Roseivirga sp. BDSF3-8: one gene and its partner. The protein of the gene in region 1 interacts with the protein of each later gene in a pairwise test. Links are inferred from orthologs where the notes say so. Each region holds a gene or a part of one and is shown on either strand. Other genes may lie near its edges.

The links.
Region 2: the proteins of AB9P05_RS05885 (region 1) and rlmB interact in binary tests that used the Escherichia coli proteins (3 or more experiments, as listed by UniProt). The link is inferred for Roseivirga sp. BDSF3-8 from one-to-one orthologs.

What each region holds. Positions count from the first base shown.
Region 1 is NZ_JBGNFV010000001.1:1,465,513-1,480,230, forward strand. Bases 7,366-10,251 are described here. They hold AB9P05_RS05885 (NAD(P)H-hydrate dehydratase), read left to right. Parts: upstream 7,366-8,003; coding sequence 8,004-9,500; downstream 9,501-10,251. Other genes in these bases: AB9P05_RS05880 (NADH-quinone oxidoreductase subunit D), read left to right, coding at 7,366-7,941; mtgA (monofunctional biosynthetic peptidoglycan transglycosylase), read left to right, coding at 9,500-10,180; AB9P05_RS05895 (T9SS type A sorting domain-containing protein), read left to right, coding at 10,231-10,251. Outside these bases: AB9P05_RS05840 (ATP-binding protein), read left to right, coding at 1-1,168; panB (3-methyl-2-oxobutanoate hydroxymethyltransferase), read left to right, coding at 1,241-2,062; icd (NADP-dependent isocitrate dehydrogenase), read left to right, coding at 2,128-3,354; AB9P05_RS05855 (LON peptidase substrate-binding domain-containing protein), read left to right, coding at 3,700-4,329; AB9P05_RS05860 (NADH-quinone oxidoreductase subunit A), read left to right, coding at 4,372-4,878; NADH-quinone oxidoreductase subunit NuoB, read left to right, coding at 4,862-5,410; AB9P05_RS05870 (hypothetical protein), read right to left, coding at 5,383-6,105; AB9P05_RS05875 (NADH-quinone oxidoreductase subunit C), read left to right, coding at 6,224-6,724; more of AB9P05_RS05880, read left to right, coding at 6,724-7,365; more of AB9P05_RS05895, read left to right, coding at 10,252-10,614; AB9P05_RS05900 (DUF1800 family protein), read left to right, coding at 11,058-12,785; AB9P05_RS05905 (DUF1501 domain-containing protein), read left to right, coding at 12,809-14,533; AB9P05_RS05910 (outer membrane beta-barrel protein), read left to right, coding at 14,545-14,718. UniProt on the Escherichia coli protein: Bifunctional enzyme that catalyzes the epimerization of the S- and R-forms of NAD(P)HX and the dehydration of the S-form of NAD(P)HX at the expense of ADP, which is converted to AMP.
Region 2 is NZ_JBGNFV010000001.1:2,714,141-2,728,971, forward strand. Bases 4,783-7,781 are described here. They hold rlmB (23S rRNA (guanosine(2251)-2'-O)-methyltransferase RlmB), read left to right. Parts: upstream 4,783-5,878; coding sequence 5,879-6,685; downstream 6,686-7,781. Other genes in these bases: AB9P05_RS11155 (GWxTD domain-containing protein), read left to right, coding at 4,783-5,906; AB9P05_RS11165 (nucleotidyltransferase domain-containing protein), read right to left, coding at 6,676-7,781. Outside these bases: AB9P05_RS11140 (DUF481 domain-containing protein), read left to right, coding at 1-592; AB9P05_RS11145 (protein O-mannosyl-transferase family), read left to right, coding at 741-3,704; AB9P05_RS11150 (class I SAM-dependent methyltransferase), read right to left, coding at 3,810-4,586; more of AB9P05_RS11155, read left to right, coding at 4,698-4,782; more of AB9P05_RS11165, read right to left, coding at 7,782-8,283; AB9P05_RS11170 (pinensin family lanthipeptide), read right to left, coding at 8,343-8,552; AB9P05_RS11175 (hypothetical protein), read right to left, coding at 8,776-10,410; AB9P05_RS11195 (hypothetical protein), read left to right, coding at 12,738-13,175; AB9P05_RS11200 (glycerophosphodiester phosphodiesterase family protein), read left to right, coding at 13,366-14,298; AB9P05_RS11205 (hypothetical protein), read left to right, coding at 14,352-14,831. UniProt on the Escherichia coli protein: Specifically methylates the ribose of guanosine 2251 in 23S rRNA.

The DNA of each region.
Region 1 (14,718 bases):
GTGGATAGCCAGCCGGGGCACTGCGTTGCGTGACCGCAATGGCATAGCTTACCGAATAAGCGGATCCCATACGGATATTACCGATCGTAAACGAGCCGAAGAGGTAATCCAGAACAGTATAAACAAGTACAGGAATCTTTTTCAAAACAGCCTGGTAGGCATGTTCAGAACAGCAGCTGACACAGGCGAGATACTGGAAGCTAATGCCAAAGCGCTGGAGCTGTTCAATGCCAGTGAGGGCGACAAGCTTTACACCACCAACTTTTATACGAGCGAGACGCAGCGGCTGGAGATGATGGAAAAACTCCTCAGCCACGGAAAAGTGGAAAATGAGGAAATGCTCCTGAAGCGCAATGACGGAACCACTTTTTGGGTAAACTACAGTAGTGTGTACTACCCCAAAGAAAACCGCATAGAGGCTGTCCTGAAAGATATTACTGACACCAAGCAGAACTTTGAAGAGCTGCAGAAGGTAAACTTTGAGCTGGATAACTTCGTGTACCATGCCTCGCATGATTTGCGCTCTCCCCTGCGGTCTATCCTTGGTCTTATCCACCTGCTGCGTAGCGAAACCGATCCATCGGGCAGGGAAAAGATCATCGAAATGATCGAAGGTAGTATTCACCGTCTGGACAGCCTTGTGGTTGATCTGCTTAGTATTTCAAGAAATAACCGGGTCAATGACCCTAAAGTCAGCATTAATTTCCTAACGGAGATCAACAATACGCTAACCAGCTTCTATACGGCGGAAGAAGGTCCCATGCCTGAAATTCTTACCAGGGTTTATCAACCATATGAATTCAGAAGTGACCTTACCCGCATAAGGATTGTGATGAACAATATCATATCCAATGCGATTAAATACCGCTCCCGAGAAAAGGACTATACCTATGTGGAAATAGTGGTGAAGGTGGAAAAGGAAAAAGTCACCATCACGGTTAGTGACAATGGAGAGGGTATTTCTGAAGAAAAGCTGGAGAATATCTTTGAGATGTTCTATCGCGCCTCAGAGAGTAGCGAGGGCAGCGGGCTGGGCCTGTATATCGTCAAAAATGTCATTGACAAAATGAAAGGTGACATTAAAGTAGAGAGCAAGGTTTCCGAGGGGACCCGTTTTACAGTGGTTTTGCCCGCCTATTCAGAAGAGGACGAAGAGACCAACGCATAGTTTAGCTGCATTTTTCCCTGTTTTTATCATTTTTTTGTAGATTGAGCCGTTTTTAAGCACAACGTTACTGTCATGTCTGTACACCGGCCCGATATCAAAAAGATCACTACCCATCAGCTTCAGGAAATGAAGAACCGTGGGGAGAAGATCTCCATGCTTACTGCCTACGATTATTCGATGGCGCGCCTGCTGGACGCGGCAGGAATAGATGTTTTACTGGTGGGGGATTCGGCCAGTAACGTCATGGCAGGAAACGAGACTACACTTCCTATCACTCTTGACCATATGATCTACCATGCCACTTCTGTGGTAAAAGCTGTAGACCGTGCCCTGGTGATTGTGGACATACCATTCGGCTCCTACCAGGGTAACAGTAGTGAGGCACTGCGCTCGGCCATTCGTATAATGAAGGAGAGTGGGGCACACGGGGTAAAAATGGAGGGTGGCTCGGAAATAAAAGAGAGTATCACCCGGATACTTAGCGCCGGCGTACCTGTGATGGGGCACCTGGGCCTGACCCCTCAGAGCATTTATAAATTTGGCACCTATACTGTACGTGCCCGAGAGGAGGAGGAAGCTGCTAAACTGATACATGACGCGAAGCTTCTGGAAGAGTGCGGGTGTTTTGGCCTCGTGCTGGAAAAAATACCCTCAGGGTTGGCCAAGCGCGTAGCGAGTGAGGTAAATATTCCCGTTATCGGCATTGGTGCCGGCCCGCATGTAGATGGTCAGGTGCTGGTAGTGCATGATATGCTGGGCATCACCCAGGAATTTAAGCCACGTTTTTTGAGAAGGTACGCAGACCTTCACAAAACCATAACCGAGGCTGTTAGTCATTACATAGAGGATGTCAAAAGCCACGACTTCCCAAAGGATACAGAAAGTTATAAATAAGTGAGAAGAGTACCGCCCTTTTGCAGGTGGCGGCTATACGTTACTCAATAAGCAAACCGAACAGAATGAGTGAGCAAAAAATTACCATCAAAGATGGTACCCTGCAGGTACCTGACAACCCCGTAATCCCTTTTATCGAAGGTGACGGTACAGGTGTTGATATTTGGCCTGCTGCCAAAAATGTAATCGATAGTGCAGTAGAAAAAGCCTATAATGGCAAAAAGAAAATAGAGTGGAAGGAACTGTATGCTGGTGAAAAAAGCTACAATCGCAGTGGCGAGTGGCTTCCTGAAGACACTCTGGCTGCTTTCCGTGAGTACCTGGTAGGTATAAAAGGCCCCCTTACCACCCCTGTGGGCGGCGGCATTCGTTCACTGAATGTGGCACTGCGCCAGGAACTGGACCTGTATGCCTGTGTGCGTCCTGTAAGATGGTTTAAAGGCACACCCAGCCCTGTAAAAGACCCCGGCGCGACAGACATGGTAATCTTCCGTGAAAACACTGAAGACATCTATGCAGGAATCGAGTTTCAACAAGGAACTGAAGACGAGAAGAAGTTTGCTTCTCTGCTGAAAGAGAACTTTGCCGACCGTTACAAGAAAGTTCGCTTTCCTGATACAGCAGGCTATGGCATAAAGCCCGTTTCAAAAGAAGGAACCGGTCGCCTGGTGAAATCGGCTATCGACTATGCTTTCACCACTAAGCGCGACAGCGTTACCCTTGTGCACAAGGGTAACATCATGAAATTTACCGAAGGTGCTTTCCGTGACTGGGGCTATGAAGTAGCTAAAGAGCAGTATGGCGCTAAGGACTACGAAGGAGGCCCCTGGCAGGTGATAGAGAAAGACGGCCACAAGATCATAATTAAAGATGTGATCGCGGATGCTTTCCTGCAGCAGATACTTCTTCGCCCTGCTGAATACAGTGTAATTGCTACACTTAACCTGAATGGCGACTATGTTTCTGATGCACTGGCTGCCATTGTCGGTGGTATCGGTATCGCACCCGGGGCTAACATCAACTACAATACAGGTAACGCAATATTTGAGGCTACTCATGGTACAGCTCCTAAGTATGCAGGCCAGGACAAGGTTAACCCCGGCTCTGTAATCCTGTCAGGTGCTATGATGCTTGGCTACCTGGGCTGGAATGAGGCCGAAGACCTTATCTACAAAGGACTGGAGGCAGCCATCGCCAGCAAGCGTGTGACATATGATTTCGAGCGACTTATGGACGATGCCACACTACTTAAGTGTAGCGAATTTGGCCAGGAAGTAGTGAATAACATGTAATTACGGATAATATCGTAAGGAAAAGGCCACCTGACCCGGTGGCCTTTTCTATTTCAGGGGCCAAATTGAAATAGAATTAGTGTATAACGGTAGAGGCAAAGACTAGCAAATACCCCCCAGGTGCATGACTTTAATTACTATGGCCACGTTAATATCCCTTAGCCATGTTGAGCCCTCCGGTCACAAACACTCTTACCAGTGCCGCCAAACAAATGGCCACTTTAACATCAAGCTAATTCATGATATTGTACAAATATACATATAGGCGAACCCTATGGCCATCGTGTTTTTAACGATATCCGGAATTCTCTCAAACCACTTTACAATCGGGGTGTTTTGGGGGTAATGAAAAGTTATTTACCCTTGTTTCCTCTCAATATTGTCGTCTTTCCAGGTGAGGCGGTAAACCTGCATATCTTTGAACCAAGGTATAAGCAGCTTATTAATGAATGTAATGAAAACCAGGAGCCATTTGGCATTCCTTTGTATCAGGACAGTAAAATCAGCTACGGCACGGAAGTGACTCTTAATGCCATAGAAAAAGTATACCCGGACGGCCGAATGGATGTAAAGACTAAAGGCAACAGGGTCTTACACGTACTGTCTTTTGATAATCCTGCAGAAGGCAAGCTCTATGCCGGAGGCGAAGTAGAATTTGTAGAAACTGACATGGAAGCCTCCCCGGAAACAACACAGGAAATGATCAGGCTTGCTAAAGAGCTTTACCAAAACCTGAATGTGGTACAGGAAGTAAGCATATCAGATGACGTGAACAGTTTTGACCTTGGTCATAAAATAGGTTTGTCTGTAGAACAGGAATTCGCCCTGCTCCAAATAGAAAAAGAAGAAATACGCCAGCTATTTATTATAGCTCATCTCAAAAAGGCCATTCCCATGCTGATGGATATTGAACGGACCAAAGAGCGCATTAGAATGAATGGTCACTTTCGCACCTTTGACCCGCTGGATTTTTAGGATTTTTCTTTTTGCCTTTCACCCGCTACTTTTGAGTAGGAAATGGAAAATCAGATATCCGCATTCGGCGAGGTCCTTCTATTTATAGTAGGTGCCATTATTTTCGTGGCAGGCGGCCTCGTTACGGCCTGGCTGGTGCGCCCTCACCGGCCTAATGAAGAAAAGCTTACCACCTACGAGTGTGGGGAAGATCCTGTTGGCTCCGCATGGGGCCGGTTCAATGTCAGGTTTTACGTTATTGCCCTCGTTTTTATTCTCTTTGATGTAGAGATCGTGTTTCTTTTTCCCTGGTCGGTAGTATTTGGCCAAAAGGAACTCATAAGCGAGACCAACGGCCTTTGGGGATGGTTTTCATTAGTTGAAATGTTCCTCTTTATCGGTATCCTCCTGCTTGGTCTGGCTTATGTATGGGCTAATGGCTTTCTTGACTGGGTAAAGCCTGCCGTAAAGCAAACCTCACATGACTCACCGGTACCTGCCGAGCTTTACGACAACCTGAATAAGCAGTACGAAGCAGAAAAAATTAAGGAAGATGGGCCTACTGGATAAGGAATTTAATAGCGGCGGCGTAGTGGTAAGCCGGGTGGACGACCTTATCAACTGGGCTCGCCTGAGCAGTCTGTGGCCTATGGGCTTCGGTATCGCATGCTGCGCCATCGAGATGATGAGCAGCTATGCCAGTGGCTATGACCTGGACCGCTTTGGCGTGATCCCCCGCCCTTCGCCCAGGCAGTCAGATGTCATGATAGTGGCAGGTACGGTTACATTTAAAATGGCCGATCGTATCCGGAGGCTATATGAACAGATGGCAGAGCCACGCTATGTGATCTCCATGGGCTCATGCTCTAACTGCGGAGGTCCTTACTGGCAACATGGCTACCATGTGGTAAAAGGAGTGGACCGTATCATTCCGGTAGATGTTTATGTGCCAGGGTGCCCGCCGCGGCCGGAAAGCCTGATAGGAGGCATACTGAAACTGCAGGAAAAAATACGCACGGAAACCCTGATGGCTCCCGCTGCCGCAGAGGCTATTCTGGCTAAGAAAAGGGAAGCTCAGGCAAGCAGCAAGACAGCAGAGTAAAGTACACAACCAGCCATAAAGGCAAGAAAGTTACTACGCCGCTCTTCGGGCAGCTCTTCTTTAAGGGTGTTTAATATCACGCCTCCTGATACAACGCCAAATACAGCCCCTATACCCAATGGGGGGAGGTTAACCCACTGCCCCGCAACCCAGCCTGCTATTATGGATAAGGTTAGTATATACCTGCCAACTCTTCTATACCGTTTTTGATAATGATCATGCAGCCCAAAATCATTTATTACAAAATGAAAGGCCATTGCCAGCAGATAAAAGATTAGCTGTTTAAGGGTATGCTCATTCCGGTGCACAAGTAAGTAGCCTATAAGCGCATTATACAGAGAAAAACTAACAAGATGGATGTAAAATACGCGGCCTGACACCTCTCGTTGATCATCCTGACGTGCAGATACTTTACTCAACTTTGCCGCACGCTCCAATCCGTAAAAGATGGTAAGGCCAGCCAGACTCAGGAGGTAGAGGTGGTGCTGGAGGAAGCCTTTGCCTTCATAGTGAAGCTGCCACTCTTCTAACTCCGGCATCACGTGGATAAATACATAAGCCACTGAAATACCCCCGCCAAATGAAAGCCACTTGCTACGGGGAATCATGGATATGAACCTTAGCTTTCCAGCAAATAAATGTACCAGTGCCAGCACAATTGCTCCGGAGAAGGTAAGCCAAAACTCTCTTTCCATGGCTTGCTAACCGCTCACTCTTACTTTTAGTTAGCTTGAATTGAGATTATTCCGGCTTCAGAAGCGCATTCATGCCGCACTCCGTTTATTTGCTGGCCTGCATTCCTTATTTTTGATCATGCAATTCGACAACATTTGTGAGCTCCTGAAGCGGGAAGCAGGCCAGGAAGCCATTACGGCCACCGACACTACTTCAACACCGCCCACCATCACGATACCTCCTGCGCTGCTACTATCAGCAGCAGACTGCCTCTACCGCCATCCGGACACTTATTTCGATTTCCTGAGCTGCCTGACTGCCCTGGATAATGGGCCCTCCGCAGGTACAATGGAAGTGATCTACCATTTGTATTCCATACCATTCGATCATTCCGTAGCTCTGCGTGTAGAGGTACCCAGACCAGCCGCGCCCGGGGAGTTACCTGCCGTACCTTCAGTAAGTCATCTGTGGAAATCAGCCCTGTGGCATGAGAGGGAGGCTTTTGACCTGGTAGGTATTCACTTTGAAGGGCATCCTGACCTAAGGCGTATCCTGCTACCCTCAGACTGGGAAGGTCATCCGCTGCGCAAAGATTATGATGAGCAGGAATATTATCATGGCATTGAAGTTAAATACTGATGGCAAACCCGATCCAGTACACCTACGACAAAAGGCATCTGAATAACTCGGAGCCTAATAAGTTTACAGAGGGGCATTTACAGGATGGTGAAATGCTCATCAACATCGGGCCACAGCACCCCAGTACGCACGGCGTACTACGGCTGGAGGTGATCACTGACGGTGAGATCATTACTGAAGTAGTGCCTCATCTGGGCTACCTGCACCGGTGTTTTGAAAAGCATGCAGAAAACATGCCCTATAATCAGACCATCCCATTTGTAGACAGGATGGACTACCTGGCAGCCATGAATAGCGAACACGCTTTTGCCATGGGGGTGGAACAAATGCTGGGTATTGCAGATAAAATTCCGGCGCGCGTAGAGTATATCCGTGTGCTGGTTTCAGAACTGAATCGCCTGGCCTCACACTTTGTGGCCATTGGTACTTATGGCCTCGACATCGGCGCCTTTACCCCCTTCCTGTGGCTGATGCGCGACCGGGAACATATTCTCCGCCTACTGGAGTGGACATGCGGAGCACGGATGCTCTATAATTACATCTGGGTAGGAGGCTTGTTTTATGACCTCCCCGTGGGCTTTGAAGAGCGCACGCGGGAATTTTGCCAGTATCTTTTGCCTAAGATGGCAGAAATGGAAAAACTGGTAATTGAGAATAAGATATTCGTCGAGCGTACTGCTAATGTGGGGGTGCTTTCCCGGGACCTAGCTATCAATTACGGAGTTTCCGGCCCTATGCTGCGGGCCAGTGGCCTTCGCTACGACCTCCGAAGGGTGGATAAGTACTCTGTATACCCCGAACTGGACTTTGACATACCGGTGGGGGAAGGAGCCATGGGTACTTTAGGTGACTGCTGGGACCGTACCTGGGTAAGGGTAAGAGAGTGCCATGAGTCTATCCGTATCATCAGGCAGTGCCTGGACCGGCTGCAGGGGGACCTGAAACGCACGAGGGACTTTGACCCGAGGGCACTGGTACCAAAAAAGATCAGGCCTAAAAAGCAAGACCTCTATGTAAGGGCTGAAAACCCTAAAGGTGAGCTGGGCTTTTACTTCAGGGCAGATGGCAAATCTGATATCCCCCTTCGCTGTAAGGCCCGCAGCCCCTGCTTTGTTAACTTGAGCGTACTTTCGGAAATAAGCCGCGGCTCAATGGTGGCCGACCTCATAGCCATTGTGGGCTCCCTGGACATGGTACTGGGTGAAGTAGATCGCTAAGACGCAACTTTTCAGCCTGCCTCAGCTTATAATAGAAGGATAAACCACTAGCACTTTTATACATGAAAATACTGACTGCGGCACAAATACGGAAGCTGGATGAATATACGATAGCCAATGAACCCATCAGCAGTACAAACCTGATGGAGAGGGCAGCGGCAAGGTTTACAGACCGCTTTACCCTGAGTTATGGTCCGGACAGCAAAGTGGCTGTACTTTGCGGGCCCGGAAATAACGGCGGAGACGGGCTTTGCATTGCGCGCATGCTTACCAGGCTTGGGTACCAGGTCACTTCCTATGCTGTGCGCACCAGCGATAAAGGCTCTGAGGACTTTAGCATAAACCTGCGCCGGCTGGAGGATATATCTCCTGTAAAGGAAATTCGGGACGAAGATCATCTGCCGGACCTGTCGGCTTTCGATGTACTCATTGATGGTCTCTTTGGTTCAGGCCTTTCCCGGCCGGTAGAAGGGCTTTTTGCCTTAGTGGTAGAGCGTATGAATAGCAGTCCCTCCCCTACCGTCAGTATTGATATACCTTCAGGCCTGTACAGTGACGAGCCCTCGCCTGACGGTGCCATAGTCAGGGCCAGTCAGACATTTACCTTTCAGGTGCCAAAGCTCGCCTTTATGCTTCCTGAAAACGGCCCTTATACAGGCCACTGGGAAGTAGTAGAAATAGGTCTCCATCCCGAGGCCCTGGCCAAGGCGGAGACTGACAAGGTGCTAATCACCCGGGCTGAGATAAAAAGCTTCCTGCAACCCAGAGGTACATTCAGTCATAAAGGTAACTACGGTAAGGCATGCATTATAGCAGGCAGTAAAGGTACTATGGGTGCGGCTGTACTCAGCGGACTGGCCTGTCTGCGCAGCGGGATAGGCCTGCTCACTTTACATATTCCCTGCTGTGGTTATGATATTATCCAGACCAGCCTGCCGGAGGCAATGGCTAGTTGTGATATTTCTTCGGATCACTTCAGCTGTCTTCCCGATCTGGAACCTTATACGGTCATAGGTGCCGGGCCCGGCATCGGCACTTCCTCTGCCGCCTGCAAAGCGCTCCGTGAGTTACTCACCAATGTAAACGTGCCGATGGTATTAGATGCAGATGCCTTAAATATACTCAGTGAAAACAGGGAGCTATTAGAGCTACTGCCGGAAAACACTATCCTTACTCCCCATCCTAAAGAGTTTGAGCGATTAGCCGGAAAAACTGAGAATGGCTTCGAGCAACTGGAACGTCAAAAGGAGTTTTCTAAAAAACACAAGGTCATCGTAGTGCGAAAAGGAGCCCATACAGCAGTGAGTATTCCGGACGGCAGGGTTTTCTTTAACAATTCAGGAAACCCTGGCATGGCCACAGGTGGATCTGGAGATGCTCTCACAGGCATTATTACCGCTGCGCTGGGTACATACGAACCCTGGCAGGCAGCTATTCTGGGAGTACATCTTCATGGCCTGGCAGCAGACCTGGCTCTGAAAGAACAAAGCCAGGAATCTCTTCTGCCAACCGATATGATTGACCATATTGGCAGTGCCTATAAAGTCCTGTGGTCCTGATGAAAATACTACGCTCGCTTTTCCGCTTCGTACTGTTTGCCCTGTTATGTTTTGTACTGCACAGCCTGTGGCAGGTCATTATCTACAGGTATATTCCGCCACTTTACACCTGGCATATGGTCGGCGTATGGATAGAGCAGGGTTCGGTGGAATATGCATGGTTACCAATGGACGACATTTCGCCCTGGATGGGAGTGGCTGTAATAGCCGCTGAGGATCAGAAGTTTCCTGAGCATAATGGATTTGACATAGAGGCCATAAAGGAGGAGATAGAGAAGCGCCGCAAGGGACAAGGAAGCCGCGGGGCAAGCACCATCTCACAGCAAGTATCAAAAAACTTATTCCTCTGGCATGGAAAAAACTTTTTCAGGAAAGGGTTAGAAGCATATTATACTGTCTTAATTGAAATGCTTTGGCCTAAAGAACGTATCTTAGAGGTCTATTTAAACATCGCCCAAATGGGGCCTGATGTTTTCGGAGTTAAAAAAGCATCCGAACAATACTTTAAAAGGGAGGCGCAAGATATTAGCATTCAGCAAGCTGCCTTGCTTGCGGCAGTGCTGCCAAATCCCGTCAGGTTCTCTGCAGCACAACCTTCATCCTATATTAACCGTAGAAAAAATTGGATCGTGCAGCAGTCATATCAGATCGGAGGGAAAAAAATTCTGCAGAATTTATGAAATCCGGTTCGGTTTTTGCTCCTAAATAAACAGGATAATATTAAACGACCATGCGTATCGAGAAAATACTACTTTCGCTTACATTCGGGTTTGTACTCCTCTTCGCAGGCACATCTGTATCCCATGCGCAGGAAGTTTTTCCCCAACCCGAAGCTCCCTATTCGCAGGTGAAGGAAACACGTGGTGTCATGCTGTACCCCAATCCTACTGAAGATTTTCTGAAGGTCTCTTTGGAAGATTTGGATTTGCAGGACCCTACCTTTGAGGTATATAGCATTATTGGTAACAATCTACAGTTAGATTATGAGCTTAATCCTAATGGTACGTACAGCATAGATGTAAGAGGTATCAGGCCCGGATACTACATTTTGATTGTACGGGATCGCGGATCGCTTTTCAAACAAGCCATGCGATTCAGAAAACAGGAAATGTAACACTGTATTTAAGAATATTAACATAAGGCTACTCTTTACAGGGTAGCCTTTTTCAATTTACCGGGGTCTGCTTCAAGTAAGAAACCCCCATATAGCCCCGGCAGATTCCGAAGAAAGTAAATTGACATTGTACTTCTCTCTCCTTTCTGAAAAGACTTACACCAATGCAACTCGTGTGTAATCCCTCCCCTGCACGACTTTCATCATATCTTCATATATAATCTTTCTTAGTAAACCTAAACACCCAATCCCTTTGTGCTAATTGCACTTTTTTGAATGAAATTCTTACACACATCCATATAAAGGAGTTCCTATATCGATTTTCCCACTAAACCCTCTTTATATTTAAGCATTAGAAAGATATCATTATTTGTATTTTTCAAATGAAAAGTATTACCTGACTTGAGCCAGGCGATACTGAACCTAAAAAAAGCGGAAGAAATATGCCTCTACAAGCAATATCCGGGACGCTGGGTCAGGAACGGGCCCGGCACCTGCTCCGGCGTCTTACCTATGGCCTCCGGCCTGGCCAGGTAGAAGCCTTCGCTTCACTGCAGATCGGTGACGCCCTCTCACGCCTGATGGACGGGCTGCAGGAACCTGCACATCCACGGTTACCTGAGGATCCGGAGGGGGGCATGCCGTCTGAATACGAGTGGGTAACTATAACGCGTGCAGATACTGAAAGGGACCACGTGCTAAGAAGCGCTCTCTTACGCTGGTGGACAGGACAAATGTACCGGGACGATACTGCCCTTGAAAAACTGGCTTTTTTTCTTCACACCATTCATACCACAAAATCTGAAACCGGAGGCAGCAGCCGGGACCTGTACTGGCAGAACGCTCTTTTTCGTCGCTACCTGATTAATGACCTGACTAATACGAGCACTGAGTTTAACCGCTACACTCATCTTATAGCTAAGGTGATAGTGGATAACAGCATGCTGCACTTTCTGGATGGCAGACTGAATGTGAGAGGCCGACCGAACGAGAACTTTGCCCGTGAAATGTTCGAATTATTTACCATAGGGAAAGGGCCTGTACGGGGAGCCGGTGATTATACAACCTATACTGAGGCTGATATCCGGGAGGCGGCCAGGGTGCTGACGGGCTGGACAAGTGTGAACTGGGGCACACCGGAAGCTTTTGAGCCTGATGTAGCTACCGGCCTTCCTACAGGCAAAGCCCGGATAAATGAGGACTCAGGTAACGCTACCAATCACGATAATGAGGAAAAAATCTTTTCCGCCTCATTTAATCATACCATCATCACACCTATGGCTGATCCACCCACCGCGGAAAGCATGGAGGATGAAATTCGCCAACTGGTGGAGATGATTTATAACCAGGAGGCAGCGGCCCGCTATTTTATCAGGCGACTGTACAGGTTTTTTGTGTACTGGGATGTAACCGAGGAAACCGAACAGACGGTTATTGGGCCGCTCGCGCAAACTTTTATGTCGGGTGGGTATCGTCTACGACCTGTTCTTGATGAGCTCTTTTCCAGCGAACATTTCTTTCAGGCAGCCCCTGGCCAGGGGGATGATAAATTCGGCGCCCTTATCAAATCTCCCCTGGAGTTAACTCTGGGCACATTACGGTATTTTGATGTCGAAATACCGGAAATAAATACAGTCGAACATAATGAGGTAATGGGCACCGTAATAGGGGAAATGGAGGACATGGGACTGCACCTGATGAACCCTTATGATGTGGCAGGCTATGAGGCTTACCATCAGGCTCCCGGTTATAACCGCAACTGGATCACGACGAATACACTGGCAGAGCGCTACGCATTTATCCATAGGCTACTTTCCGGACAGATGCCGCTAGTGATAGACCTGCTGGCCTGGGCAGATGACCCCGGAAGCGGAATCACCGATACCATGGCTACTACAGCAGTGGACATAAACGGGCGTAACTATGCCCTACAATTAGTAGAACATCTGGCAGGGCAATTATTGCCTTTTTCCGATCGGGACACAGCCATCACCGCTGAACGCTACACTTACTTTGGTGAATATCACCTGGGCGGCCTGGAGTGGGAAAACTGGGTTTTTAATTGGCAAAACCGTAACGGAGGCAATATGGACATCATGACGGACGCTACGGAGCGACTGAAAAACCTGTTTAATGCACTGATGCAATCACCTGAATATCAGCTATTCTAGGCAGAACTTAACCATTCCGCAATATGAAGAGAAGGAGTTTTTTACGAAATATCTCGATAGCTGCAGGAGGTACACTGCTGCTGAATGGCATTCCCCTTAAAGCCTTGAGTGGCACTCCCAAGCTAGCGCATACAGCCCGGCTCAGTGGCAATGGCCGCGCCCTGGTATTGCTGCAGCTACATGGAGGAAATGATGGGCTTAATACCTTCATCCCGCTGAATCAATATAGCGAATACTATAACATGCGGCCTAATCTGGCCATACCAGACTCAGGCAATCGAGGCTATATTCCGCTGGACAGCACGCTGCCAGACGAGAAGCAATTGGGACTGCACCCTGATATGGTGGCGCTAAAGGAGCTTTATGATGAAGGCAGGGTAGCCATATTGCAGAATGTGGGGTATGAAAATGTAAATGGCTCACACTTCAAAAGCCGTGATATTTGGTTTGGAGGCGGGGGCTTTGATGACCCCGTAACCGGCGGATGGATAGGCCGCTATCTGGAACTGGAGCATGCAAAGAACCAGGGGCTGGATTGGCCTACCGACTTTCCGCATGATGGCATGCCTGACCCACTAGGACTGGAATTTGCCAATGAGGTATCACTGGGCTTCCATACGGATGACACCGTACCTGCTGGACTGAGCATCCCTAATCCAGCCACCTTCCTGAACCTGGTACAGGAGCTTCCCGGCTATAACGAAGAGTTGATGTCCGATCCCAGGGGCTTTCCCGCTGATGGGATTCGGGATACATTATACGGCCGTGAACTGGAGTGGATACTTAATATTGAAAAAGACACGGATAAGTACGCAGAAAGGCTTCAGCAAGCCTACCTCGCCGGAGGAAACAGCACGGTAAACTACCCAACAAAATACCCCTTCTCCGCTCCGGGCAACAGCCGAAACAACCCGCTTTCGGCCTACCTTCAGATTATTGCTCGCCTATTGGCAGGGGGCTGCCAGACCCGGGTATTCCTGGTACGAATCGGGGGCTTCGACACGCACGTAAATCAGGTGACTCCTTACGATAATACAATGGGCAAGCATGCCGCCTTATTGCATCATGTCGCCAGTGCCATGCGTGCATTCCAGGATGATCTGCGTGCCAGGGGACTGGAAGACAAGGTGTTGAGTGTAACCTTCTCTGAGTTTGGACGTCGTGCACTCGCTAATAACAGTTATGGCAGTGATCACGGTACCGTCGCCCCTATGATGGTCTTTGGTAACCGGGTAAACCCTGGTGTGATCGGTAACAACGCTGACTTGAACCGGGTGCAGGAAAACAATGGCAACCTGCCTGACGGAGCCGAGGACGTGATTGATTACCGTACAGTATTCAATACGATCCTGCAGGAGTGGTTTGAAGTAGATTCATCGCAAATACCATTGGTATTGCCTTCATTGGCTAATGGCTCGCAACCGGGTGTGGAAGATAAGCAGCTATTGTTTAGCCAGACCATTACCGGCACCAATGATTTTATAGCGGGACGCTATAAGCTAAACACCTGCTACCCAAATCCTGTGAAAACTGAAACGGTATTTTCTTTCCGGATTAATAATAGTTTGCCTGTACAGTTAAGCCTATATGACTTGCAGGGCCGGAAACTCATGGATGTCGTTAACAAGCCTCTTCCACCTGGTGATCATGAATACCGTTCGGATCTGAGTCACCTGCCGCCAGGAACCTACCTGTATCGCATCTGTGCAGGACCTCTTCAAGACACGAAAAAACTTATTAAGCACTAAGCATGAGGGCGATGAAAGTTAAATTATCTATTAAATATAGTCTATCTCTGACTACCCTGCTTATCTGTTTCCTACTGGGTGCTCATGTTTCTCATAGCCAAGCAAGGAAAAACAGCCGTAAAACCGTAAGCTCCAACCAGCGTCTGATGCAAAAGAGTCCGTTTTTTGACCAACAGTGGTGGATA
Region 2 (14,831 bases), 1.2 Mb from region 1 along the record:
TGCGTATATCGGGGATAACCATGACTACATATTGCTGGGTGACCTGGATTATAACACAGTGACGGATGGTCCCCTTATCAGTACCGGCTACGGCCACTACCGGGTGCACTGGCTGAAGAAGCATACGTTAAGCTACGAGACCTTTACCCAGTTTCAGTATGACCAAGGGCGGGGGCTTGAGCTTCGCTACCTGGTAGGGGGCGGCGTAAGGCTGAGCCTGGTGGATAATAAAAATACCAGTTTGCACCTGGGAGTGGGAGGCATGTATGAATATGAGCGGTGGGAGGTACCTGAGAGTGAGCCGCGCTTTACTATTACCAAAAACCTGCTGAAGAGCAGCAACTATCTCAGCTACAGACAAAAAATCAGCAAGACCACCGACTTTAACATGATCACCTACTACCAGGTGGGCTATGATCCTGAAGATAATATTTACCGTAACCGCGTGAGCGGTGAGGCTAACCTGATCCTGAAGATATCTGAAAAGCTAAACTTTACTACTTCCTTTACCTGTGGCTACGATCAGAATCCGGTGGTAGACATCCGCAAGTTTGTATACGAGCTTACTAACGGCATACAGTTCAGGCTATAACACAGGTTTGCGGGGCTATGCCGGCTCCATTTCTACTTATAAGGAGTGATGTAGTCCGGATAAAGCCGTTTAAGGCTTTTTTAACATAAATTAAGAGGGGGAATCCTTCAGGATTTACTAATTTCGCCAGGAATAACGTACCAATAACATGTCAAAATACCGGCAGATCAATAACCTTACGGGGTGGATCGTATTCGCTATTGCCACGATTGTTTATACTTTATCTGTAGAACCTACCGCCAGTTACTGGGATTGCGGCGAGTTTATTGCCTGCGCCTTTAAGCTGCAGGTGCCACACCCTCCGGGGGCTCCCTTCTTTCTGATGATGGGCCGTATGTTCTCCCTGTTCGCCCCTGATCTGGACTCGGTGGCGCTCATGATCAACATGATGTCGGTACTCGCCAGTGGCTTTACCATTCTTTTCCTGTTCTGGTCCATCACTCTGATCGGCCGCAAACTGGTAGGGATTAAAGATTTTGCCCAGGCCACTACCGGTCAGACCTACGCGCTTATGGGAGCCGGTGTCATTGGTGCCCTTGCCTATACTTTCTCAGATACTTTCTGGTTCTCTGCCGTAGAGGCGGAAGTATACGCGATGTCTTCATTCTTCACTGCTTTTGTGTTCTGGGCGATTCTCCGCTGGGAAGTAGTGGAAAATGAAAGCCAGGCAAACAAGTGGCTTATCCTTATTGCTTATATGATCGGCCTTAGTGTGGGGGTACACCTGCTAAACCTGGTGACGCTGCCTGCCCTGGCGATGATCTACTACTTTAAGCGCCACACGTTTAGCTGGCCCGGTCTTATTGCCGCGCTGGCCATCAGCGGTGCCATGGTTATCTTTATCATGTCCGGCATCATTACCGGCCTGCCTGGCCTGGCTGGTGACATGGAGATATTCTTTGTGAACAGCCTTGGCCTGCCGTTTGGCTCCGGAGTAATCTTATTTATACTCCTGCTGGTAGGGGCATTGGTTTACGGTATTTACATCACCCAGGCAAAAGGCCTGGTTACCTGGAACACCCTGCTGCTTGGCTTTGCCTTTATCCTTATTGGCGACATGAGTTATGCCATGGCCGTGATCCGCAGTAACCTGAATCCGCCGATTGATCAGAATAACCCTGAAAACATTATCAGCTACCTGTCTTACCTGCGCCGTGAGCAATATGGTGACAGGCCGCTCTTTTTCGGCCCCTACTATACGGCGGAGATTGTGGAGCGTGAAGAGGGACGCGATGTGTATGTAAAAGGCGAAGAGAAGTACGAAGTAGCTTACTCGCGCCCTGAATATAAGTATGACCCTAAGCAAAGCACAATCCTGCCTCGTATATACAGCGATGCTGAGAACCACGTGCAGGCATACCAGTCTACGCTTGGCCTCAGAGATGGGGAGGTTCCCGGCTTCGGGGACAACCTGCGCTTCATGTTCAAGCACCAGATAGGGCACATGTACCTGCGCTACTTTATGTGGAACTTTGCCGGAAGGGCAAGCGACCAGCAGGATGCAGGCTGGCTAAGCCCTGCAGCGGCCTTTGAGGATGTGCCTGACGAACTGGCTGAAAACAAGGCGCGCAATAACTACTTCATGCTGCCCCTGATACTGGGGCTGGTGGGACTTTTCTTTCACCTGAAAAGGGACGAGAAAAGCTTTGCGGTTGTAGCCATGCTCTTCTTCCTTACAGGTGTGGCGCTGGTGCTGTACCTGAACTCGCCCCCAATTGAACCGCGGGAACGTGACTATATTTACGCAGGTAGCTTCTACGTATTTGCCATATGGATAGGCTTTGGCGTGCTGGCTATCTGGAACCTGATCCGCAAGACAGGAGAGAAACCTGCTGCCATCGGTGCTACGGCTGTGTGTTTAGTGGTGCCGGTGATCATGGCCACGGAAAACTGGAACGATCACGACCGCAGTGGCCGCTTCTTCTCAGTGGACCAGGCTAAAAACTACCTGGCCTCTACGGCTGATCAGGCGATCCTCTTTACAGGTGGTGATAATGACACCTTCCCTCTCTGGTACATGCAGGATGTGGAAGGCTACCGTACGGATGCGCGTGTGATAGTGGGTACCTACTATAATACTGACTGGTACATCCAGCAGACCATGCAGCAGATGCAGGACAGCCCTCCGTTCCCCTATACGCTAAGCTATGAACACTATGCACCGGGGGTAAACGACTTCGTGCTGGTAAGGGAAAATCCCAAGCTGGCAGCCGGTATCAATGCAGAGCAGTACCTTAAGCTTGTAAAAGAGGGTAGTGACTTTATCAAGCAGCGTGCACCCGGGCAAGGCGAATACACCATCCTGCCGAGCCGTAAACTTTACATCAACGTAAATAAAGATAAGCTCATAGAGAACGGTATTGTGTCGCCTAAACTTCGCGATAAGATAGTAGACCGTATTGAATTTGAAGCCAAAGGCGGGGCGCTATACAAAAAAGACCTGGCCCTGCTGGATCTTATTGTAACTAATAATGCACAAGGCTGGACGCGCCCTATCTACTTTACCAATACCTCACGTATGGGACTTTCCTATACGCTGGAGGATTACCTGGTACAGGAAGGTAATGCCTACCGCCTGCTACCGGTGAAGAATGACAGGCCTAATACGGATATGGTGGATACAGAGCGCATGTATGATAACATGATGAACAAGTTTGCCTTCCGCAATCTGAACGACCCCGGTGCCTACTATAATGACGACTACATGAAGTCGGTTGCCAATAACCGGACAAGCTTCAATGAACTGGCGGCCGCGCTGATCAATGAGGGTGACTCAGCCAGGGCAAAAGAGGTGCTGAACTACAGCCTCGAGGTGATGCCTGATAAGGCGGTACACTATGATCTCTCTACTGTTGAGACGGTAAGACTTCTTTTCAGACTGGGAGAAAATGAGATGGCCAATGAGATCGCTCGTACCTATGGTGACCGCCTCATAGACATGCTGGAATACAACCTGGACAACGGAGACCTGGGAATGGTAACTCAGAGCTACCTGTACTACTTCGACAGGCTTATAAGGTCTCTGGCTGCCAGTGGTAATGATGAGCTGGTAAAGAGCTACAGCGAAGAAATGGACCGCATTTACGGCAAGTTTCAGAATACACGCCGCTAAAAAGGCTTTGTACATATAAAAAGGGCTGGTAGTTTTCGTAACTGCCAGCCCTTTTCTGTTTTATTTCTACACCTGCCTTTACAGGACTCCCTCCTATGAGGTGAATCAGCTCTTATGTAAAATGTAAAAGAGATCGAGTGCCTTATCCGGTTTTTCCGTCAGGTAATAATCCTTGTGTGTAATGCTCATCACCAGGCTGTCATCAGAAGACTTGAGCTTGTTACGGTTCATTCGGTTCAATATCTCATAAGGTACCCGCAGAAAGGGGGCCGGTAGGCGGTATTGCAGGTTAAACACATCCCAGCGGGTAATTTTGCGTACACTGCGGCGGTTTAGCTCATGGTATTGCATCACTTTATTATTTCCTGCAATGCCCATGGCCTCCACTTTGTCAAAAATGCCGTTTGCAAGGGCTTTAAGCTGCTCCGGTGTATACTCGCGCTCATGCCATGGGTTACGGGTGAGTGTCTGGCGGATGTTGGGGGTGGAAATAATAGCAAAGCCCCCCGGTTTCAACACACGGTATATTTCTTCCAGAAAACGACGATCGTCTTTGATATGCTCAATCACCTGGAAGCTCACGACGCGGTCGTAAGCGTTATCTTCAATGCCTGTGAAGGGGGGCACCACCGCCTGCCGAAAGGATACGTTGTCATATTTTTTGCTAAGCCGCTCGATCAGCGTCGTGATCTTGTCCAGTGCCGTATAGGTACGCACCTTTGGGGAGAGCAGCTCCACGCCGCGGCCTTCACCACAGCCTACTTCCAGCAGGTCACCCGCTACGCGGTCCTCTGCCACATAGTATGCTTTTAACAATCGCTGGTGGATGGGGTTGTCAGCAGGTAGCTTGTCAGACGTTATTTCAGTTGTATAAATTGCCATTAGCGCCTTTTTTCCTGAAAATGAATATCAAAAGTACGGGAAAATTTCAAATATCGTTTTCCTAGTGAGCCGAAATCCATATTTTAATAGCCGTTCATTTTTACCTTATTTATGATTACCAGGTCAATTTCCTGTTTTTTATTAGTCTGTATCACTTCAGTGGCCGCCCTGGGCGTTCAGCCATCACAGATCAATCTGAAGGAACGGTACAATCCCGACAGGCATATCAGCATTAGCCACCGCGTACTGGACAATGGGGATAGTCTTGAGATATGGATGGAGGTATTACTCCACCGCAGAGGGGAGGACCTCAGCTACTATACTCTGATGCAGGAGGAACTCAGTGACTATTCTCAAAATATCACTTTTACTGATACAGTTGATATCAGTACCATTACTCACACCGCCACCGAAAACCGCCACGTGCTGCGGTGGTCTGTACCAAAAGCCGATGCCCCGGCGCTGCTCTTTTTCATATTTGACCATAAGAGCCGGGAAACGAACTACTATCACGATATACTGCTGGATGAACGCTACGTAATCCTGCCCCCCTATGCCGTTTCCGATGAGCAGGGCATTCCTCTGTTTTCCTCATGGGTATCAAGTGGCCAGCCATTCGGGGTGATCGGGGCAGACACATCGGCCCTTCTGAGTACGCGTTATGCGTTTGATTCCCCCCCGGCCGACCCGCCCATGAAAACAGAACAGGACGAAGTGAGTGCGACCATGCAGATAGACTCTACATTTTCCCTTGATGTGAGTAGCACTCACACTCTCGATACAGAGGGCCTTTATTATTTCCGGAAAAAAGACAGTGGGGCTATGGGGGCCTCCCTGCTCGTGCAGGATCCTTACTTCCCCAGGGCCCGTACCATAGAGGCTATCATTGGCCCGCTTATCTACATAAGCACCGCTATGGAACGTACTGCTCTGGTAGGGTCTCTTGACAAGAAACAGGCCCTGGATAATTTTCTTATGGATGCCACCCGTTCGCCGGAAAGGGGTAAGTGGCTCATGAAATACTATTTTCGCCAGGTGGCGGAGGCGAATGCGCTTTTCACCACCTACAAAGAAGGCTGGAAGACAGACCAGGGGATGGTATACACCCTTTATGGCCTGCCGGATGCTGTATACCGTACTGAAAAGGGCGAAGAATGGGTATATGAGAAAACTGAGGAGATGTCAAAAATCCGTTTTAACTTTGCCCGAATTAAAAACCCCTACACAAACCGGCACTTTGTGCTGCTGAGAAGCAAAAGTTACGAAAGGCCCTGGTTTACAAATGTTGACTTATGGAGGAAGGCCAGAAAGGACCTGTAAAATACGGCGAGGAAGGCAATCGCAGAAAAAAGTACAAAGAGCCTGAAAATATGGTGTTCGGTACCCGCGCCGTGATGGAGTCTATAGAGGCGGGTAAGGAGGTGGATAAGCTCTTTGTGCAGAAAAATCTCAGCAATGACCTTATCAAAGAACTGATCCAGACGGCCAGGCGCTTCCATATACCCGTAAGTAAGGTGCCTGTAGAGAAGCTGAACCGCTTCACCCGCAAGAACCACCAGGGAGTGGTGGCCTTTTTGTCCGCCATCACCTATGCCTCACTTGATAACGTAATCGACAAAGCCTATGCCCGTGGGGATATGCCTCTGCTGGTAGTACTAGATCGCGTGACTGACATACGTAATTTTGGTGCCATTGCCCGCTCTGCAGAGTGTGCGGGAGCCCATGCCCTTGTTATCCCTGCTAAGGGTAGCGCAGCGGTCAACAGTGATGCTGTTAAGACCAGTGCCGGCGCCCTCAATCACATACCCGTATGCAGGGTAGATAACCTGCGTCGTACGCTCATGTACCTGCAGGATACCGGCATTAAAGTAGTTGCCTGTACTGAAAAGGCCGATCACATGCTTTACGATGTCGACTTTACAGAGCCTGCGGCTATCCTTATGGGGTCCGAGGAAGACGGGATAGCTCCCGAGCTTATACAGCAGTCTTCTGATCATGTCAAAATTCCGCTTTCCGGGCAGATCGGCTCGCTTAATGTATCTGTAGCCACTGCCGTCAGCCTCTTTGAGGTAGTAAGGCAGCGCGGAGGCTACGAGTAAGCCTGAAGGCCGAAGGACCTCCTGAGCACACCCACAAGGTACAGGCGGTCCTTTACCGGTATTTCCAAAATAGTGTACATGTAGTCCAGGTAGTTTTTTAATACAGGCCAAATGCCCGCTTCATCCGCCCCTTTCACAGTGTAGGTAAATAACTTATCGCTCCCATCCAGCGCAGATAGTTCATCAGAGATAGCCGCCAGGCCATCTGCCCAGTGGTCGAACAATGTATTATCGAAGCGGATTTCCTTATCGCTTATAATTGCCTGCGTAAGCGCGAACAGGTCCGGATCGGCTTCATTCACATTACCCACCAATTCCTTCTGCAGTTTCTTTTTTTCATAGCCCCAGTCCTGCGGCCCCAGGTAACCATCCGGGTTTATTGCCTCCGGGTACCAACTGCTAAACAAGAAGGTAGTAAAATCATCAACCTGCTCAGAGCCTATGCCCATTTGCACACAGAAGACCGGAAAAAGATAGGCCGCCTGGCTCAATGCCTTTTCATGCCACTTAGCTCCCGCATCCATTTGCTGCTTAAGCATGGCGGCAATGTCAGTCACAAGCCCAAAATACTTGTCTGCCACGCTTTTCGCTTCACTGCCTCCATATATCAGGTACATATGAGGTTCTGTGCTGTATATCACAGGCTTATCCGGCAAGGCAGCTTTAAAAATATCTGAAGGCCTGGTATCATTCGCTTCCGGTTTCGGTATTACAACCCCCAGCGACCCTTGTCCCTCTTCAAAAGCCTTCAGGTACATATCCGGGTACTTCTCCCTGATAGTCATAATTTTCGCAACAGATTTTTGCCCTGTGTCGGAAAAGTATACGCCGGGAGCTACTAATTGAATTGCCTCGGACTGAATTGTATCCTGCTCATCCGGCGGCTCGTGCCCCTTTAGCATCGTATGGTATGACTTAACCCTGCCACCGAATTCATTCGTATGCGCCTCCGCAAGCCTCACCAGGTCGCTGAAATCGCCTCTTTCGATTCCTGATTTGAGTGCCTCAGAAAGCTTTTTAGTGTAGTCCGGATAGACAGCATCCAGCGTACGGGTAGCCCATTTGCCCCCCATAGGCCACAGGTTGTGCCCCAGAAACAACAGGTTGTTCAGGCTGATAATGACCTGATTGGCTGTAAAAAATTTCTCTGGTGCAGGTTTATCTCCTTCCAGGTCTTCCAGCAGGTGGGTTATTTCTATCAGGTAGCGATAAAGCCTTCTTCGCTGCCCCTCTTGCGGCGGGCCCGACAGGTATACAGCCTCCGCCCATTCCTTAATGTGCTTCAGGTAGTGATCCTTATCCTGCAGGATTATACCGGAGTGCAACATCGTAATGTAAGCTCCGCTGTTAAACATGGTCTTTTCCAGGAAATAGGCAGGCTTGTGATAGGGCATTTCGATCAGTTCCACCGTATGCCCCTCTATCTTTCTACCCGATATTTCAGGGACGTTCACCCGCTCCGTAAAGACCATCAGGTCGATATCCGAATCGCTCGTTTGCGTATTGGTGGCATAGCTACCGGCCAGCAGCACAGGCAGGCCCGCAAAATGCTTTTCGATCAGTGACGGGATAAAGGGTTGCATAGAGTCTGATTTCATAGGTTCAAACGAAAAGAGCGACTCCCGGCCGCTCTATTTCTATATTTTCTATCGCCGGATTAACAGCAATTAGACCTATCTGAACAGTTGATTGTAGGGCAATCATCCGTGTAGGGTACATAGCAGTCAGAGCTTGCACCGCATTCGCGGCTATAGTCATAATCGAAGCCACTAATGCCTCCACCGCCGCGGATAGTCTTTCCTAATTTATCTTTAGAGTTAGTTACAAAACTCTTCAACTCCAGATTTTTTAGCTTAAGCTTTTTCATAAAAAATTATTAGTTATTTGAAGAAGGCAAATTATAAGCCATCCGATGGAATAAAAAGCTTAATTCATTTTTTATGGAAAAAAGATAGGTGTTTGACCATTCAATGTACAGTCATAGTTGATGTTGGCTGACCACAAAAATAAATTGTCACTCCTGCCGGGCATTTCATAATTAAAAAAAATGGAGGCCGCGGCCTCCATTTATACGTTCCACGCAGAGCCTATTACTTTCTAGCTTCACCATCTGCACCGAAGCGTAACCTCGCAAAACGCTGGTGTTTGCCACGCTCGCCAAACACCACCATCTCGTAATCGCCCGTTTGCTCACAAACCTTAGGCCGTATAAGTACGCCCGCTTCTTTATTAATGAAGAGTGGCTTCTTTTCGAGGTTGCCGTTTGTGTCCATAACACCCAGCACCACTACCGATTTACGTTGGTTATGGAACGTTTTCAATCTACCTGGTTCCGCATCCAGGTTATCCCGGTGGTCATTAAAAACAAAGTACAGTTTATCACCCGCTATCGTCAATGCATAACTGCTGAAGTAGCCTCCGTCATCCGTTGTCGTTTGCTCCTTGGGTATCTTGTGCGCCCATTCAATATTGCCTTGCGGATCAATATTCACCACCATTATATCATGATAGTTGTAATGGTGTATGGTTCTCATCCCACCGTTAACTGTTGGGGTGGTGGTCACCGTAACAAAGTATTGTTCGCCTACCAGTACCACACCACCGTCTGCCCGCCGGATCAGGTCTCTCAGGTCAAAGTTTGGTAACTCTACGTTTTTTCCTTTTTCTACCCGTTTCTCCACCCGGCGCGCCTGTCTGTTGCGCATGTTTTCTGTAAGGAAGCCCGTATCAAATGCTTTCAGGCTCTGCTTGATTACCTCGCCGGATCTGTCATCTATCGTCATGTAAAAGCTCCCTGATATTGAGGTAGGTGAGTCTTCTGAATAGAAGCCGGCCAGTATGAGGTCACTGTTTTCGCTTACCGCCAGTTGCATATCATTGAGAAATTTTCCCTCTATGCCCACTTTATACTCCTGTACATCAGTGCCCCCGTTTCGGTAGCTTAGTATGTGATATTTGTAGTTTGCTTCACCCCCACGGGAAAGCCTCCTGCCTTGTTCAAACTTCCGGCCCAAGAGATAAACATTACCTGCATCGTCTACCCGGTAGCGCATAACATCAAACTCCTTATCGCTATATGGCAGTGTCACCTCTTTAGACCACAGCTTATTCAGGTTTTCGTCAAATACCGAAAAGGCAAACTTCTCATAATCCCTCCTGTCATAAGGCATAGACTGATATATGAAAAGCTTATTTTCATTAAATGAGATCACATAGTCAAAGAGTCCGCTGTTACGTTTCGAGTGGCCTTCAAAGTCAATCTCTCCCAGAGGTATCCTTTCACTGGTCACCATTAGGCTTTTCTTATCCAGCTCCTCAAGAAAAAGCTGCTTTACCCGTGCGTCTTTATCTGTATAGGTAGTAAAAAGTAAAAGGCGGTCCTGAAAATACAGCACTCCTTCCATATCCAGCTTGTTACCCTCATGCTTCATTTCAAGCATTTTACTTTTGGTAGGCTTCATGTCATTATCAAAATGCTCGATTAAGTAATGAGGCCTCATACCCATATTAGAGCCAAGTAAAAATGTAAGTCCGGCACCCCTTTCCTGCCTCTTCAATACATAAAAGCCTGTTTCGTCGTAGCCCACAATGTCCTCAAGGGTGTTTGTGCCCCTTTCCTCCAATTTCGGACTCCAGGATATTTCTACATTTTCGCTCATTGACCTCTGTGCTGTTGCCTGCAAGGTCAGCGTACTCAGAAGCACAGCTACTACAAATTCCTTCATAGGTGATGATTTTTATTTATGCAATGTAACTCGATACGCCTACTCCTCTTGCTATCCTGTAATATATTAGCCTTTATTATATGGACTGGCATAACCTGAGAACGTATGGAGAATAAAGTAAATTGTAGCAAAATCCGAGCCGGATATATTGATGGTGAGTGGCTTACAAGCCATTAAACTGAAAGTCGGTCATTAGAAGACTGGAAAATTTTCAGAGCAATTATTTGGAACCAATTAATCTTCTACTACCTTTGCATTCCCAATTGCATAATAGGTGCGATTAAGGGCTCTTAGCTCAGTTGGTTCAGAGCACCTGCCTTACAAGCAGGGGGTCGCTGGTTCGAATCCAGCAGGGCCCACTTTATTGTTTCATTTTCTTAATACCACTCTAGTGGTACCCAATTTATTGGGGCTCTTAGCTCAGTTGGTTCAGAGCACCTGCCTTACAAGCAGGGGGTCGCTGGTTCGAATCCAGCAGGGCCCACATACTAAAGCCGATTCTCTCAAGGGGATCGGCTTTTTTTATGCCAAACCCCGTCGAATGACGGGGTCCCCATCTAATCGCAGAACTTTCACCTATGAGTGCATTTATTTGGATGTGCACCAGTGCAATAGGGGGAGAGGCCCAGTTCTTGGAACAAACTACCAGCGTAACGGTGCAGCAAAAAGGCTGCTGTAAATCCACTGGATTTATTTACCGGAATACTTGATTGTATATTGCATTATCACAATATTGCTTTTATGAAGGCAAGACTATTTTGTTCGTGTCTTCCCTAAAAATTCCTTTACAAATCTTCGTGTCTCTCTCGCTTATTCTACGCTACTCCTTCGCTTATCCTGTACCTGCCCTATACTCATCCTTTTACCCGTATTCGATTTAAGCTTTAAGAATCGTCGAAATTGTATTATGATGATATTGTTGATTACTGCCTCACCCCTTATAGATTAAAGTATGAGTATCGTGTTTAGTTACAAAGCCCCTATAGGCTACTCTTTCATACAGCCTGAGACCTAATCGTCACTTCAAATTGTAGCTGGCCTATTCCTGATGCCATTAGAAGCCGTCAGGATTACAGGTCTGCCATCCATAATCAGTATAGTATGCTCACGCTGAGTCACATACCCACCCCTATTACCTATCAGGGTACAGCCATCATTTAAGGTTACCGCCAGAGTTGATTTTGTGGAGATGAAGGGCTCGATAGCTACCGTAGTATTTTGCTTGAATCGTTCCTGGTTAGCTTTAACCCGGCAATTCAAAATATTCTCCGGCTTTTCGTGCAAGCTTCTGCCCACCCCATGGCCTGCCAGATTTTATTATTACTCCGAAACCTGCTTTTTTCCTTCCTTTTCTATCAGGTGCCTGATTTCAGACACCTTGATGCCTCCTTTAATGTGGTGAATGGCTTTATGCAGGATTCGTTTGGAAGCATTTACCGGCGGTAGATGATTGTGCACGTCTTTACCTATTACAGAAGAGCCTCCATTGTCCGCCCGGAAACCATTCAGCTCTGCAGAGACATCTATATTGATCAGGTCACCTTCCTGCAATATTTTTTTCGCAGAAGGGATTCCCTGAGCCGCTTCCTTATGTATGCTGATGCAGGTATACCCGGGAAAACCATAAGCTAAATATGGTGCCGACTTAGCTCCGTAGCTCGACAGTATTTCCCCACTGTATTCGTCCAGCTCTTTAGCAGACTTGCCCACCGTGGCATGCTCCCCAATAAGCCTGAGAGTGGAAGCCACCACCTCACTGACATTTTTCATTCCCACCAGTTCATATTCTTTCTTTATTGTCATATCACTTTTTTTGCGCGGTTAAAACAATCAGATACGTGCTAACCCTATAACACCCAGTATGTCACTATTTGCTAAAGCTGGAAATTACCAGTAAATAACTGACCTCTTCCTTATGGATTTCCTGGCTCTAATTTTCCTGGCCGCAGATTTCATAGACATAAGATGAGAATACCCACCCCTAATTCCAGTAGAGGTATAAACACGCACTTACTGGATTAGCCTCGTTTGTTACCTTATACAAGTTGGCCTGCCGGCCAGTATTTTTTACCTCCATTCTTGCCGTGTATTAAATTATCACGACATTCAAACTGACCCTGGAAGAATAGCGGATTGTGAATAGGGCCACCAGCCTAAAAAGTCCGCCTCGGGAATATCTCTGCTTTCTAAAAACCTATGAAAAACTAAACATCGCGAATTGACATGCTCACTTCGCAAGATTATGTTGCGTATACTGCAGCGTAACCGTAAGAGTGCGTAAAGCTTCAGAGATTGATTTTAGTGATTAGTCCGACCTCTTTCACGATGTGTATGGCCATATTCCATTACTCACCCATGAGCGCTTTCACAGCTTTCTCTCCGAGTTCCGCAATATTACCCTCAAGTATGTAGACAACGATGAGGCTGGGGAGCATCTTGGCACATTGTTCTGGTTTACTTTCGAAATGGGGATTATTAGAAAAAACGGTGAGCCCCGGCCCCACAGCGGTGCTATCCTTACCTCCCGCTCCATAATAGACAATGCCAAAAGCCAACACACCACTAAGCACCTCTTTAACATCAGGAAAGTGCTCAGAACCCCTTATAACCACGCCAGACTCCAGACCGGATATTTTTTCCTTGAAAGCTTTTACAACCTTTTCGATAGCCTGAAAACCCTGGAAGAAAATCTCCGTTATGCCTTCGGTCTTAATGCCGAAGATCTTCAACTCAGTACAGAAAAACAGCAACTTTCCGGTTCCTGAGTGGCAGTTGTTTAAATGGTGGTCCGGCATTAGTCCCGGTTGCTTTTACCGAATTGTTAAGGTTTCTACAACCAGTGAGAATACCTCTTGTAGTGATTTTTTGCATCCTGCATTATACCTATCTTAATGCCGCCCCGCGTGCATTTCTAACCCGGCTGAAAGTAAATCTAGCGTCCCTCACTCATGACAGATGTACATTATTTGTATTAGAAAAGCCCACAATCTGCTGGCCGTTATTCTCATGGCGGCCATGATAGCCACATCCTGCCAGTCATCAGGTGAAAAGTTTGATCTGCAGGGACATCGCGGAGCCAGGGGACTAATGCCTGAAAATACCATACCCGCATTTAAAAAAGCGCTAGAGTTTGGAGTTTCGACCCTGGAACTTGATGTGGTTATTTCTGCTGATAGCCAGGTTGTCGTGTCTCATGAGCCATGGATAAACCCCGAAATTTGCAGCTTTTCTGATACAGTCGAGCTAAACAGCTCCTCAGCACGTAACTACAACCTCTACCGGATGAGCTACGATAGCATTGCCCGGTTTGATTGTGGCTCATCAGGCAACCCTCGCTTTCCCGGTCAGCAAAAGATGAACGTTTCCAAGCCCTTGCTCAGCGAAGTTTTTAAAGTCATAGAAGAGTATATAAGTGCTAATGACCTGGGTGAAGTATCGTATAACATTGAGATCAAAAGTTCGGTCCGTGGGGATGACCTTTATCACCCTGCTCCCGGCCCCTTTAGTGACTTAGTATACCAGACTATAGCCAGGTCTGGAATAAACAACCAGCGCATGGTCATCCAGAGCTTTGACTTTCGCGCTCTTCGTTATTGGCATCAAACCTATCCTGGTATAAAGCTGGCTGCTCTGGTAGAAGGCGAGGCCGGCTCAGCCCCTGGTCCGGACGCCCTAATAAAAGAACTCGGTTTTACCCCCGCAATATATAGCCCTCACTACTCACTCCTGAGCCCCGAATCTATCCGCGCCTATCAGCAGGAAGGGATGAAAGTAATTCCCTGGACAGTTAATGAATCTGCTGACATGAAGAATCTGATGCAACAAGGAGTCGACGGGCTCATCACCGATTACCCCGATCGCTTCCCGCCTCCTTCTCCAGCCTCTTAAATTTCATTCAAAAGAATAAACCCCTATTTTTGGGCCTGAACTAAGCGATGCCCATGGAGCTAGTTGAAATCAAAGGCCAGAAAAACCTTATCAAAGAGTTTTTGATGCTGCCTGTTAGACTGTACAAAGACGAAAAAAACTGGATCAGGCCCCTTGATAATGATATCGAGGCTGTCTTCGACCCCGCTAAAAATAAAAACTTCCGCAGGGGAGAGGCTACCCGCTGGATACTGCGCGATGCCCAGGGCAGAACGATTGGCCGTGTAGCTGCATTTTTTGACAAGAAATCAAAAAATAAAGGCAATGATCAGCCTACAGGGGGGATGGGCTTTTTTGAATGTATCAATGACCAGGCCGCTGCTAATATCCTTTTCGATGCCTGCAAGGAGTGGCTGAAGGAAAGGGGGCTGGAAGCAATGGACGGCCCCATCAATTTTGGTGACCGGGATCGCTGGTGGGGGCTGCTGGTAGAGGGCTTTACTGAGCCCAACTACTGTATGCCCTATAACTTCCTTTACTATAAAGACCTACTT